DNA from 4 places in the Shewanella sp. ECSMB14101 genome. Region 4 is predicted to be linked to each of the others. Evidence: predicted binding sites of a transcription regulator. Region 4 holds the regulator's gene; each other region holds the start of a gene.
The links. Region 4 encodes FliA, which starts transcription of late flagellar genes. Its sites were predicted from a motif close to CTAAAGNTNNNNNNNNNNNNGCCGATA; they were not measured.

Region 1: the regulator FliA is predicted to act here: its motif matches at 1,135-1,161, upstream of NY07_RS13960 (flagellar protein MotY).
Region 2: the regulator FliA is predicted to act here: its motif matches at 1,191-1,217, upstream of flgM (flagellar biosynthesis anti-sigma factor FlgM).
Region 3: the regulator FliA is predicted to act here: its motif matches at 1,911-1,937, upstream of NY07_RS03370 (DUF5610 domain-containing protein).

The regions. Positions count from the first base shown of each region.
Region 1 is NZ_JSFF01000019.1:7,272-10,381, reverse strand. Features, by position in the region: gene NY07_RS13970 (DUF3137 domain-containing protein) at 1-218, shown strand, start outside; gene rnt (ribonuclease T) at 360-1,052, opposite strand; gene NY07_RS13960 (flagellar protein MotY) at 1,221-2,078, shown strand; gene NY07_RS13955 (prolyl oligopeptidase family serine peptidase) at 2,697-3,110, shown strand, end outside.
Region 2 is NZ_JSFF01000005.1:13,417-16,526, forward strand. Features, by position in the region: gene NY07_RS06140 (chemotaxis protein CheV) at 1-222, opposite strand, end outside; gene flgA (flagellar basal body P-ring formation chaperone FlgA) at 431-1,138, shown strand; gene flgM (flagellar biosynthesis anti-sigma factor FlgM) at 1,259-1,582, shown strand; gene NY07_RS06155 (flagella synthesis protein FlgN) at 1,589-2,014, shown strand; gene NY07_RS06160 (LPP20 family lipoprotein) at 2,142-2,588, opposite strand; gene NY07_RS06165 (FlgO family outer membrane protein) at 2,585-3,110, opposite strand, start outside.
Region 3 is NZ_JSFF01000002.1:215,521-218,630, reverse strand. Features, by position in the region: gene NY07_RS03380 (glutathione S-transferase N-terminal domain-containing protein) at 1-406, opposite strand, end outside; gene NY07_RS03375 (ferredoxin--NADP reductase) at 417-1,157, opposite strand; gene NY07_RS03370 (DUF5610 domain-containing protein) at 1,287-1,868, opposite strand; gene NY07_RS03365 (histidine phosphatase family protein) at 2,023-2,559, shown strand; gene NY07_RS19135 (hypothetical protein) at 2,674-2,883, shown strand; gene NY07_RS03360 (hypothetical protein) at 2,880-3,110, opposite strand, start outside.
Region 4 is NZ_JSFF01000034.1:11,179-14,288, forward strand. Features, by position in the region: gene NY07_RS17595 (chemotaxis protein CheA) at 1-367, opposite strand, end outside; gene NY07_RS17600 (protein phosphatase CheZ) at 383-1,120, opposite strand; gene cheY (chemotaxis response regulator CheY) at 1,134-1,517, opposite strand; gene NY07_RS17610 (RNA polymerase sigma factor FliA) at 1,560-2,279, opposite strand; gene NY07_RS17615 (MinD/ParA family protein) at 2,272-3,110, opposite strand, start outside.

The DNA of each region.
Region 1 (3,110 bases), on a different contig from region 4:
TCTCAATAGGGCGCTTCTATAATTCTGAACTGGAAGCTTGTTTTAAAGACGGGAAGTTACTGCTTAAAATAGCGAGTAGTCATGATTATTTCCAATCTAAACTAGATATCCAAAAAGAGTTAAGCTTTCAAGAAGATATTGAACAATTGTTTAAAGAGTTAGAAGAGATTTTTGCGCTAATTAATACGCTAAAATTAAATCAATACACTGGGTTGTAAACGGTGCTTTAATATCGTTTCATTGTTAAAAAGGGGATAGCGGTGCTATTGCGCTGCATCCCCTTTGATGTTGTGATGAGGTAAACCGTTAAAGTGACACTATCTAGATCTAGAGTGCATTAACTGGATTTGCTCATCGCGCTAACTTGAACTGCTATCTTGGCTTTCGCTCTGTTCTTCCATTGAATCGTCGGCATTATCAGAGCTAAGTGGCCATCCGCCTAAAGCTTTCCATTTGTTCACAATATGGCAAAACAGCTCGGCGGTGCGCTCGGTATCGTAGAGGGCTGAGTGTGCCTCTTTATTATCGAATGGGATGCCGGCAATTTCGCAGGCCTTAGCTAGCACTGTATGCCCCAGAGCCAGACCCGACAAAGCCGCAGTATCGAATGTCGCGAAGGGATGAAACGGCGTGCGTTTGAGGCCATTACGTTCTATCGCCTTGGTCACGAAACCATGGTCGAAGGAGGCGTTGTGGGCCACTATGATGCTGCGATGACAATCAGAGGCTTTTTGATGCTTTTTGACCTCTTTAAAGATCTCCAAAAAGGCCTCTTTCTCACTCACGGCGCCTCGCAGTGGATTGCTTGGATCTATGCCGTTAAAGGCGAGGGCTTCAGGCTCTAAGTTAGCGCCTTCGAAGGGCTCGATGTGGTAGTGCAGTGTCTTGTCTAATACCAGATCACCATTCTCATCCATCTTTAACATGGTAACGGCGATCTCCAGCAACGCATCGGTTTGGGCATTGAAGCCCGCAGTTTCAACATCAATAACCACGGGAAAGTAACCACGAAATCTGTGGTTAAGTTTGTTTGCGTCGCAAATTTCGCTCATTAAAATATCCAAAATGATGAGTGGGTGGCTATTATGAAGTATCGGGTGGGAGCTTGTCATGTTTGATTGGTCAATATATAGGCTAAAGGAAAGCTAAATAAGGCCGATAGGGATAAGTAACCTAATTAATAAGAGTGATTGTCTATGTGGTTGAGAGTGCTAAGTGCGATGACATTCGGTATTGGCTTGAGTCTTACGGCGACGGCACATGCAGAGTTGCGTCACTATGTGGCCTCTTTGGAACAGTCCTCATGGCGTTTAAGCGACGCCAGCCCCATCATCTGTCGTCTCGAACATGAGATCCCAGCATACGGAAAGGCGGTGTTTACCAGTCGCGCCGGTAAAGATCATGATTTGAACTTTAGCTTGGATATGTGGGTGAAGCCCGATGAGGTCACTAATGCCAAGCTGATGAGCATGGCACCTGCCTGGCGCCCGGGTGTGGTGTCTCGTCCAATCACCGAGCTGACTTATCAAAAATACTTTAGCGGTGAAGTGCCGAAAAAGGCGGCTTGGTCCATGTTAAATGAACTTGAGCGCGGCATGCAGCCAACCTTTTATTATGCCGATTGGTATAACCGTTCCAGTAAGGTGGCAGTCGGCCTATCCGCGGCCAATTTTGGCCGTCGTTATGCCGAGTTTAAATCATGTCTGGCCAACCTTTTGCCTTATAGTTTTGAAGATATTGCCTTTACTGTGCTGACCTATGAGTTTGGGGGACAAGAGTTAACCCGTTACTCCAAAGCGCAGATCGCCAAGGTTCAGGAGTATCTCTCTTATGATCCTGAAGTCGAACTTGTGTTGATTGATGCTTATACCGATAGTTTCGGTGGGCGTTCGGTCAATAAGAAGGTATCAGAGAAACGAGCGGATTCAGTTAAGCAGCTATTCCTGTCAGCAGGGATCCCACAGGAGCGAATTCATACTCTAGGTCATGGTGAGCGTCGTCATGTGGCCTCCAATGCGACCATAGATGAACGTGCCCGAAATCGACGTGTCGTGATCCGTCTGAGTAAACCGCTCTAACTTTTTCCAGAAGCGTTTCATGCATTAGCAAACCGGTCTTAATGGCCGGTTTGTTGTTTCTGTCGTTTGGCGTTTGGCAGGCATTGATTACGATATTTAAGGAGAGTGGGATTTTAAGGCAAAAAAAAGCCCACTTAATCTTAAGTGGGCCGCAAATAATATATTGCAATCAACAAATTGAAGGAAGGAAGTCAAGCATAAGAACCAGGGATGAATTCACGTGACTGGCACGGGAAATCGGAGTTCTTGTTTTCATATCTACCAGCGCGGTAGACACTTCCTGAAAACGAGACGAATTATAGGGTCAGACCATTGCTCCTACAAACTAGAAAAATTCCCGCCTAAGATTAGTATTTCTAATGTCAAATGAGTGCCCAGAAAGTGGTGAATTCATACATATTGGCTATTTACGCTTGATTAAGCAAAATTGCTGCATAATTTCACGATTTATATAATTCATCCATGTTGTTTTTTTATTAACAAGTATCTCAGGCAAGCCCCTGATTAGTTTATTTGTAACCATTGCACGGTTTTTTTTTACTTGTATAGTACGTCGTAATTGGGCGCTTGCTCACAGGTTTACCATTAATAATAACGAGATATCCAGGATGGCTACACATGGCTCTTAAGACGATATTATCAAAGCAACACCTTTTGCTTGCCGGGATAGGTTTGGCACTCATGGGCTGTCAGTACCATGCCAGTGAATCGACATCGGCACAGCTTGCTACTCAGCCTCAAGGGGTTGTCGAGACTTTGCATGGGGTAGAGGTCGCTGATCCATACCGTTACCTAGAGGAAGAAAGTGAAGCGACTCACAGCTGGGTCAAGCAACAGCAGCAGGCAGGACATGATTTTCTAGCGCAGTTGGAAAATAAGCAGGCGATTGTCGATCGTATTACAGAGCTGTGGAACTTCGAGAAAGTGACGGCACCCATCGAGCGTGGCGATAACACCTTCTATTACCGCAACGACGGTTTACAAGCGCAGTCTGTGCTTTATGTGAAAAACAAGGCTGGCGAAGAAAAAGTG
Region 2 (3,110 bases), on a different contig from region 4:
ATCAATCACAGAAATGGTTTGCCCACGTATATGGGCCACGCCTCTCACAAAAGGATTCAACTTAGGTAGTGCGGTTAACGGCGGGCACTGCAGTACTTCTTTCACCTTAAATACGTTAATGCCAAACCTTTGCCGCCCATTTAACTTAAACAGCAGCAGCTCTAAGCGATTTTGTCCTACAAGTTGGGTGCGTTTATTAACTGATTCAAGAATACTCGACATAATGCCTTTGCCCTGTTGTCGGGTGAATGCGAAGCCGTTCCCATGATAAGTATGAGTATAGGCATAGTAATTGCTTTATCTAGTTATATGACAACCAGACCTCTACTTTGTCAAATTTATGACTCTAATTTCTCACAAAAAATGGCAAAGTCTGAGCCTTCAAACGAAGTATAGGTGTAATCTGGCTAATCAAGCTAGTCAATTCAATATGAAAGTAAATTTTGCATATTTTCTGTTTTTGTTACTCACCTCTCTGCCGACAATGGCAGCGGAGCCAGCCAGCGTACCCTCCGTCTCGACCATAGCAAGATTAGCAACAGAAGTGGTGCAAGAAAAAATCACCTTACCCAAGGATGCCAAGCTGATCATCACGCCACAAAGCTTGGACACCAGGCTATCACCGCCAGCCTGCCTGGGTATGCCTAAGGCCGAGATTGCCAGCGATCGCGCCATCAGTAAAAACAACACTGTCAAGATCAGTTGCAGCAGCCCGGAGCTCGATTATCCCTGGCAGATATTCATTTCGGTTCGGGTCGAAATTCTTTTTCCCGTGGTTGTCGCCAACCAGACATTGGGACCGGGCGAGCTCATCGAAGCCGATCAGATCCGCCTCGACTATGTTGAGCAGAGCCAACTCAGAGGCCAACAATTTGATGATCCAGCAAGCGTTGCCGGGACCCGAGTTAAACGCAGAATCCCCATCAACCAGCCTCTTTTTAGCAGTAATCTCTGTTTCGTCTGCAAAGGCGATAGCGTGGCAATTTTTGCGCGTTCAGAAAATTTCGAGATAAAAACCAACGGCGAAGCGCTAAATGATGGTAACCTTGGTGACAGGATTCAAGTACGCAACAGCCGCTCACACAAGAGCGTTGATGCACACGTTATAGGCATTGGTGAAGTGGAAGTCAGGATGTGATCTTGATGACCTTTAACACGCAAAAATTTATACTGTTTTTTGAAACTTATTGCTAAAGCTTTGACCATGAGTGCCGATAGACAAGTATGTTGATCTCATTTATGTAAGTTGGACCCCAAAATGCCTATAGATATAAAACACGTAAATACAAATACTAACAGTCGAATTGGCAGCGCCAATTCAAGCAAAGCGTCACTGGGCAAAGACTCAGCAACGACTGCTAGCACTCAATCAAATACAATAAAGGGTGACTCTGTCTCTATCACCTCTCAGGCGCAGCAGCTCCAGAGTGCACAGGCCAAATTAAACGATATTCCTGAAATCGATATCAAAAAGGTTGAGCAGATCAAAGCCGCCATCGCTGAGGGGCGCTATAAAATAGATGCCGATAAACTGGCCAGCAATATTGCCCAGTTTGAAAAGGAACTCCAGGATCTTAACTAAGACGTTATGACGCAGATAACCGATATCATCGCCAATCAACACAAATTGCTAGACAACTTGAAGCAAACCATTGAGTCAGAGAAAGCTGCCTTGATCGCGCAAGATGCCGATCAACTGTTGCGTCTGGCTAATGAAAAAGCCGAGTTGTTAAATGAGATCAAACTAGGTGATATCGAATTAGCTGCGCATCCTGAACTAGGCAGGCTCACTCAAGAGCCTGCGCTTATTGCGTTAGTTGACGACGCCAAGCAGGCATTGGCCGAATGTAAACAGCTTAATGAGCAAAATGCCGCGCTTATCGAACACAGCATGGCCAGTGTCAACCGATTCTCACAGGCCCTACAGGCAAGTCGCAACGCCAACAGCCTGACCTATGATGGTAAGGGAAAGACCTCGACCATCTCGACGCTTGGCAATAACCTGAAAGCCTAGTTATTGCTCTGAAGCCAGGTTTCCAAAAAGTCACGGCTCATAGTAAATCTGAAGACATAAAAAAGCCTCTTTAAAGAGGCTTTTTTATTTGGCTGATGTAGTTGACTAATTCAGTTCCCTATCGCACTTAAAAATAGGTCACTTCCTTCACTGTTTGCGGCCGATTCTGCTGTTGGTATAAGGCCCAAACCTGCTGAAAATCAAGCTCAAGCTCAGTGACATAATGATCGCCGGCCGGATAACTCTTCACTACCTTCGCGCCGCGAATGACGCCGCTCACCGAGGCCTGAATATTGTCATCGGATAACATCCAATCTTTTACATTGCTCGAGGCTGACAACTGCTGGCCATACACCTGCTCGGCCAGCTCTCGGTAGGCAGCTATCTTAGACGCCTGCATTGCCATCAATACCCGTTGAGAGGCCTCTTTTGCTGGCTGGGTCGCCAGCGGCGCATAACCAATAGCGGTTAATTTAGGAAAACTCTCCGGCGCCTGGGTTTCCCATTGGATATATCTATCTTGAGAGGCACATCCACCTAGCATAAGCAGCAATGCCACTATCATGATTCTCATTGGTTAACCCCCTTAATCTGCACATCAGCCTGCCCTTCGGCGCTGTAACGAAAAAGCACACCACCTTGGGAAGTCACCTTTTCTGACAGGCTAAGATAATCTGCCAGCTCTGACTGACCCACACTCGCCCCTGCCACAGAAACAACGCGATTATTGGTCACATTCACTATGCGACTATTAATCACCACCCCATTGGGGTTAAGGCTCATGGTCGAGGCCAATACATGCTCTACGGGCAGATCCGTCGGCAGCTGACGCCAATCACGGGTCAAGATAAGCTCTCCCTGCTCAGTCACCCGCAGGTTCTCACCTACGTTAATATCCACCAGATTAAACTGATGGTCGTGCATGGCCGCAATCAATCCCTGCTGTATCTGTAACCCCAGTGCATTGGTTGTCTTGAGGTTGTCCAATAATACAGGTGTCGCAACCAACAGGGGCTGCTTAGGCGTCAGCTGATCGTTTTGACGCACTAGCTCATTAGCCAGCTGCTGGGTCAAATGAATCACTGCCGAACTGGCA
Region 3 (3,110 bases), on a different contig from region 4:
CTAACCCCCTCAACAGAGCTTGCTCAAATCTCGCGGTCCAAAAGGGGCTGCGCAGTCCCTCATCATCACGCATCTGCTCCTGTCTTAACGCCACCGCGCTGTCGAGTAAGCCCTTAATCAGCGAGTATTGCGTCTCGCCATACCAAGAGTCCCCAGGCTGACCAAACAGCTCACCACCACAGTATTCATGATCCAGGTAGCGCAGGATCACCTCGCTGTCATACAGGGCGCCGCCATCGTTTAACATGAGGCAAGGGATCTTAGCCAAAGGGTTGGCATTAAGCAGCAGTTCGCCATTTTCAAGCGGATTAACACTAACTTGTTCTATACCCGCCACCGCAAATTGCGCAATCACCACCCGAACCGTTCTCGCATAGGGTGACGCCTCAGAAAACAATAGTTGCATCTCGAATCCTCTACCAATATTTTTCAACGGTTATCTGCCCTGGCGCCCGGCGCAGGTTTTTCGCCAATCCGCGGGACTGTAATAAGGTGTTTAACTCTTTAATCATCTCTGGATGACCGCAAATCATCACCTGTGAATCTTGCGGATTGAGTGACAAGCCGACTCGCTGCTCAATAAGGCCACTCTCGACCCCTTGAGTGATGCGGCAGCTGATCGCCCCTTCCACTGGCTCACGCGTCACAGAAGTAACCAAGGAGAACAGGCCGGGATACTGAGCCTCGAATGCCTTAAGCTCTTGGTAATAAGCGAGATCTTCTTGATATCTTACGCCATAGACTAAGATCACACGCTCAAATCTCTGCCACGGCTCAGCAGTTCTCATCATGGAAATAAAGGGACCAACGGCTGTGCCTGTGGCAAACAGCCATAAGTGCTTACCCTGTTTTGGCAGTTCATCCAGGGTCATAAACCCAGCCGCTTTAGTAGAGATGTCAACGCTATCCCCTGAGTTAAGGGCCTGCAGCTTGGGAGACAAGAGCCCATCATCGACGCTAACCGCCAGAACCTCCAACAGGGACTCATGCGGGGCATTGACCAGTGAATAAGCCCGGGCGACACGTTTGTCGTCGATATGTAGCGATAGTTTAATAAATTGCCCGGCAATAAAGTCACCAATATCGGCCGACAACTTCAGGGTAAATAATTGATCACTCCAGTCTATTCGCTCTACTACCTTCGCCTCTCCCCACATCTCACTACCTCTATCGGCCTTATGGATACTGTTAGCCCCATCATTGATAGATTTTTAGCTAGAGTCAAGACAACAAAAAACCCCTTAGTCTAAGGGGTTTAATCAATGATATTGGAATGTAAGCAAGCACTATTCTTGCGCCGTATCATCATTAAAACTGTCTCTAAAAGCCTGCAGACCTTCCTGCACTAAGCTATAGGTCTTATCGACACCATCGGCAATATCTCCTTCCAAGACTTTAAGGCCGGATAAAATATCCTTGGCCTCGTCGAAACCTTGATCGATAGCACCACCGATAATATCCATAAAGGAGTTAAGTTGCTCATCGAAGGAGAGGCCTCGGTTTTGCTCCTGATGAATAGCAAAAAACTGGGTTGCAAAGCTGACGATGCGATCGGCTGTCGCTTCTGGCGATGTATCGACCCCTTGAGCAACTGCCGTTTCGATGGCATGTTCACCCATGGTCGGCGCTAACTCCTCATTAATGGCTTCGATAGCCGCTTTGTACAGCAGCTGCATAGGTTCATTACCAGCACTGAGGTTGACCTCCTGCTGCGCCGATAAGATAGCCGCATTCATCAACTGCTTACTGGCTGCCAATGCCGTCTTGTTCTTGGCCACTTCGGAGACTTGCTGACCATGATTCGTTGTCGAATCTGTTTTATTTCGCGCCGCCGCTGATACGGCTCCGCCGTGATTTTGAATCTCCATAATCGCCTCTCTCAAGAAATTAAATTCACCCTCAACCTCTATTATCGACCATTTTATAGCCAACTTTAGACAAATTGATCATGTAATCTTACATCGGCATCGACCAATAAATGGTTTATCCTAACAAACCAGCACTAGATGCCTGAGGTTACCCATGTTAAAACTGTTAAGCTATGCCCTCATCTCACTTTTACTCTACCAGCCTTTAGCTGAGGCAAATCAAGGGAGTGAGGGGAAAACCGTCATTTTAGTTCGTCACGCCGAAAAGGCGACTAACGGACGAGATCCATCACTGACAGAACAGGGTAAAATTAGGGCTCAGGCGCTAATAGAGACCTTAGCTAACACCCCGCTAAGCCTGGCTATAGCAACTCAGTATCGGCGTACCCAAGAAACACTGGCGCCGATTATCAGCGCCCGTCAACTCCCTGTAACCATAGTCAATGCCGGACCGGATCTAGCGGCGCACATAAAGGCAATTGTCGAACGGGTGAACCAAGAGGAGGGCAATGTGATTATCGCGGGTCACTCAAATACCCTGGCACCAATCATAGATGCACTCAAAGGACCCAAAATCCCGCAATTAAAAGAGAATGAATATAACCATTTATATATACTTTCAGTACCCGAAAATGGTCCAAGCAGTCTGATAAAGACTCAATATGGTGCATCTTCAGCCATTACCCATTAAGGATTAGACATTAGTCTAGATAGCGCTAGATTTATAGGCTAAACTTGATTACATTAGCAACATATGGAATAGCGCCAGAGAATTGGCGTTAAGCTTGACCACGGAGATTAACTGGTGAGTAATTCGTTTTTTGGTTCGGGAAGTAAGAGTAAACCACTGTCGGTCAGTTGCCAAAACTGTGACCGACTCACTGTTATCGAAGGCGAAACCATCTGTTTTAGGGCTGGGGAGATCATCAGACTGACCCCCTATGAACCCCAAAACACCAAACTCAGCCTACTTTGCGATGGCTGGAAGCCGATAAACACCTCAAAGACAGCTTAAAGTCGAATCACTCCCATATCTTCATAGGTAGAACCCTTCACCTCACGTGTAATCCCCTCAATAGCCATTGAAGGCGGTATCTTAGCTAAGGTAAGTCCTCTTGTAGTCACTTTAAGATAAGAATTCAGCTGTGAATAGACCAATTGCAGCTCATCCTGTTCCAGTCCACGTTCTCTTAGCGTTGCCATAATGGCTAGCCAATCTGTGTCGACGACTCGGGTTTGACC
Region 4 (3,110 bases):
AGTTAGCCAACAAGACGTCATCGGCAGGGCTCTGCTCAACACCCGCTTGGGTTTCGGCAAACATTGAGTTGATGGAGTCTACCGCCTGAAGAATGATATCCATCAGCTCGGCAGAAACACTGCGCTTACCGGTGCGCAGCAGATCGAAGGTATTTTCCGCTTCATGGCAGACGTCTACCATGGGCGTCAAACTAAGGAAGCCTGCCCCGCCCTTTACGGTATGGAATCCGCGGAAAATGGCATTGAGTAGTTCGGTATCGTCAGGATTATTTTCTAACGCCACCAACTGTTCAGAGAGAAGCTCAAGAATCTCACCCGCTTCAATCAAAAAGTCCTGCAGTATCTCTTCATCAACATCAAAGGACATTCATATGACTCCTACTTAGAAACCTAGACTCGAAAGCAAGTCATCGACTTCATCTTGCCCTGTCACGACATCATCACGCTGATCAGCGTTCATAATAGGACCTTCTGCTTCGACACACTTCTCTGACGCACGAGGCTTGTCCGTTGCTGGCTGTTCGCCAAACACGGTTAACATAGAGACCAAGTTGCTCTCTACCTCTCGCACCAACTCAATGACCCGACGGATCATCTGTCCGGTCAGATCTTGGAAATCTTGGGCAAGCAGGATGTTATTGAGTAACTCTTTTAACCGATTAGAATCCGATTCGCTTCGCTCGATAAACTGCTGAACATCGTGACAAAGCGCCTTAAATTCATGCAGCTCAATATCACGTCTCATCAAGCGATCCCATGAGGGTTTCACCGACTGAACATTCATGGTGAGGGCATCTGCAAGTGGCAGAGACTCTTCAACGGCGTCCATGGTTTTATTAGCGGCCTGCTCTGTCATATCAATGACATAATTGAGGCGCTCTTTTGCATCGGGGATTTCACTGTTCGCCAGCTCAATGAGACGACCATCCACTTGAAAGTCCACAATGGCACTGTGAAGCTGACGGGTAAGACGACCTACCTCATCAAACAGCTCTTTCTGAATCGGGCTGGCGATATCACGTATGAGTTCGTCGGCCTGCTCTTGTTGACCAGCTTCTAGCAAGTCCACAAGCTCCTTAGCCTGTGCTAGATTGATCAGCCCTGAAGTATCTGCCTGCATAGCCCAACCTTGATTAACCGAGTCGTTCGAAAATTTTGTCTAACTTCTCTTTCAATGTCGCCGCAGTAAAAGGTTTAACTACATAGCCATTCACACCAGCCTGAGCCGCCGCAATGATCTGTTCCCTTTTTGCTTCCGCAGTGACCATTAACACTGGAATGTGTTTCAGGTCGTCATCAGCACGGATAGCCTTTAACAGGTCGATCCCCTGCATACCTGGCATGTTCCAATCGGTTACGACAAAGTCAAAATCACCCTTTTGCAACATAGGCAGGGCTGTCGAACCGTCATCTGCTTCCTGAGTGTTATTAAAACCCAAGTCTCTCAACAAGTTCTTGATGATGCGTCTCATTGTTGAGAAGTCGTCAACAACGAGAATCTTCATATTCTTGTCCAAGGTTTCCTCCGCGGAGCTGTTTTTATATTGCTCATGTAATCGTTATATTTTGGTCCAATGCTTGAGTTTCGCTTTGAGTCTGAGCATCGCCTGGCTATGAATCTGGCTAACTCTGGATTCGCTGACATCAAGTACGGCACCGATCTCTTTTAAATTTAATGCTTCGTCATAATATAACGACAAAACTAATCCATCTCTTTCTGGCAGTAACTTAATCGCCTCCACAAGGGCCTCATGAAACTGTGACTCTGCCAGTGCTTCAAAAGCATCGTCTTGATGATCGTCTTCGTCTCTTACTACATCGACCGATACACCAAGATCTTCAATTCCAACTACTTTCCCGACAGAAACATCATTAAGAATATGATGGTACTCATCGAGCGTCATATCAAGTCGATCTGCAATTTCATTGTCTTTTGCATCTCGCCCAAGCTCTTGTTCTAGCTCATCTATCACCTGGGCAACACGTCTTTGATTACGATGTACTGACCTGGGCACCCAGTCACCACGACGAATCTCATCCAACATGGAGCCACGGATACGAATACCAGCAAAGGTTTCAAACTTGGCGCCCTTGCTGCCGTCGAACTTGGTTGAGGCCTCAAGCAGGCCCATCATACCTGCTTGTATAAGATCATCCAATTGCACCGAAGCGGGCAGACGAGCAAGTAAATGGTGAGCAATCCTTTTAACCAACGGTGCATACTGTTCGACAATAGAAGCTTTGTTATCTAAACAAGTATACGCAGCGGCTTTACTCACTCGTACGATCCTCTTGATATTCTGGGCGTTGAACTAATCTTTCCACAAAGAACTCTAGGTGTCCGCCGGGCTGTTGCGGCACTGGCCAGCTAATAATCTTGTTAGCTAAACCATGGTAAGCAATTGATGCCGGCGACTTAGGAAATGCCTCGACAATCAATTTTTGTTTACGAACTGATTTGCGAAGGTTTTCATCGAAGGGGATTGTCGCAACCAGCTCCAACGCCACGTCGAGAAAACGGTCGGTTACTTTGCTAAGTTTAGCAAATAACTCCATTCCTTCTCGTAAACTTCTGACCATATTGGCCACAATCTTAAATCTGAATACACCATGCTCGCGGCTAAGAATCTTAATTAAAGCATAGGCATCGGTAATTGAGGTAGGCTCATCACACACAACCACCAGGACATCTTGTGAGGCGCGAGAAAAGCTTAGCACCATATCTGAGATCCCGGCAGCCGTATCGACGACAAGAATATCAAACTGAGTTCTCATCTCACTAAAGGCACGAATAAGACCCGCGTGCTGCGCTGGTGTTAATTCGACCATAGCCTGAGTGCCTGAGGTGGCAGGAATAATACCAATTCCCTTAGGACCACGAACGATAATCTCGTCAAGGTCTGCATCGCCCGATAATACGTGGGAGAGATTGCGTTCAGCTCTGAGCCCCAACATGACGTCGACGTTCGCTAAACCTAGGTCAGCATCAAGTACAAGCACGCGCTTGCCCTTCTCAGCCAGGGAGACCGCGGTATTGATCGAAACGCTGGTTTTACCCACGCCACCCTTACCACCGGTTACGGCAATTACTTTTACTTTTTCGTTATATG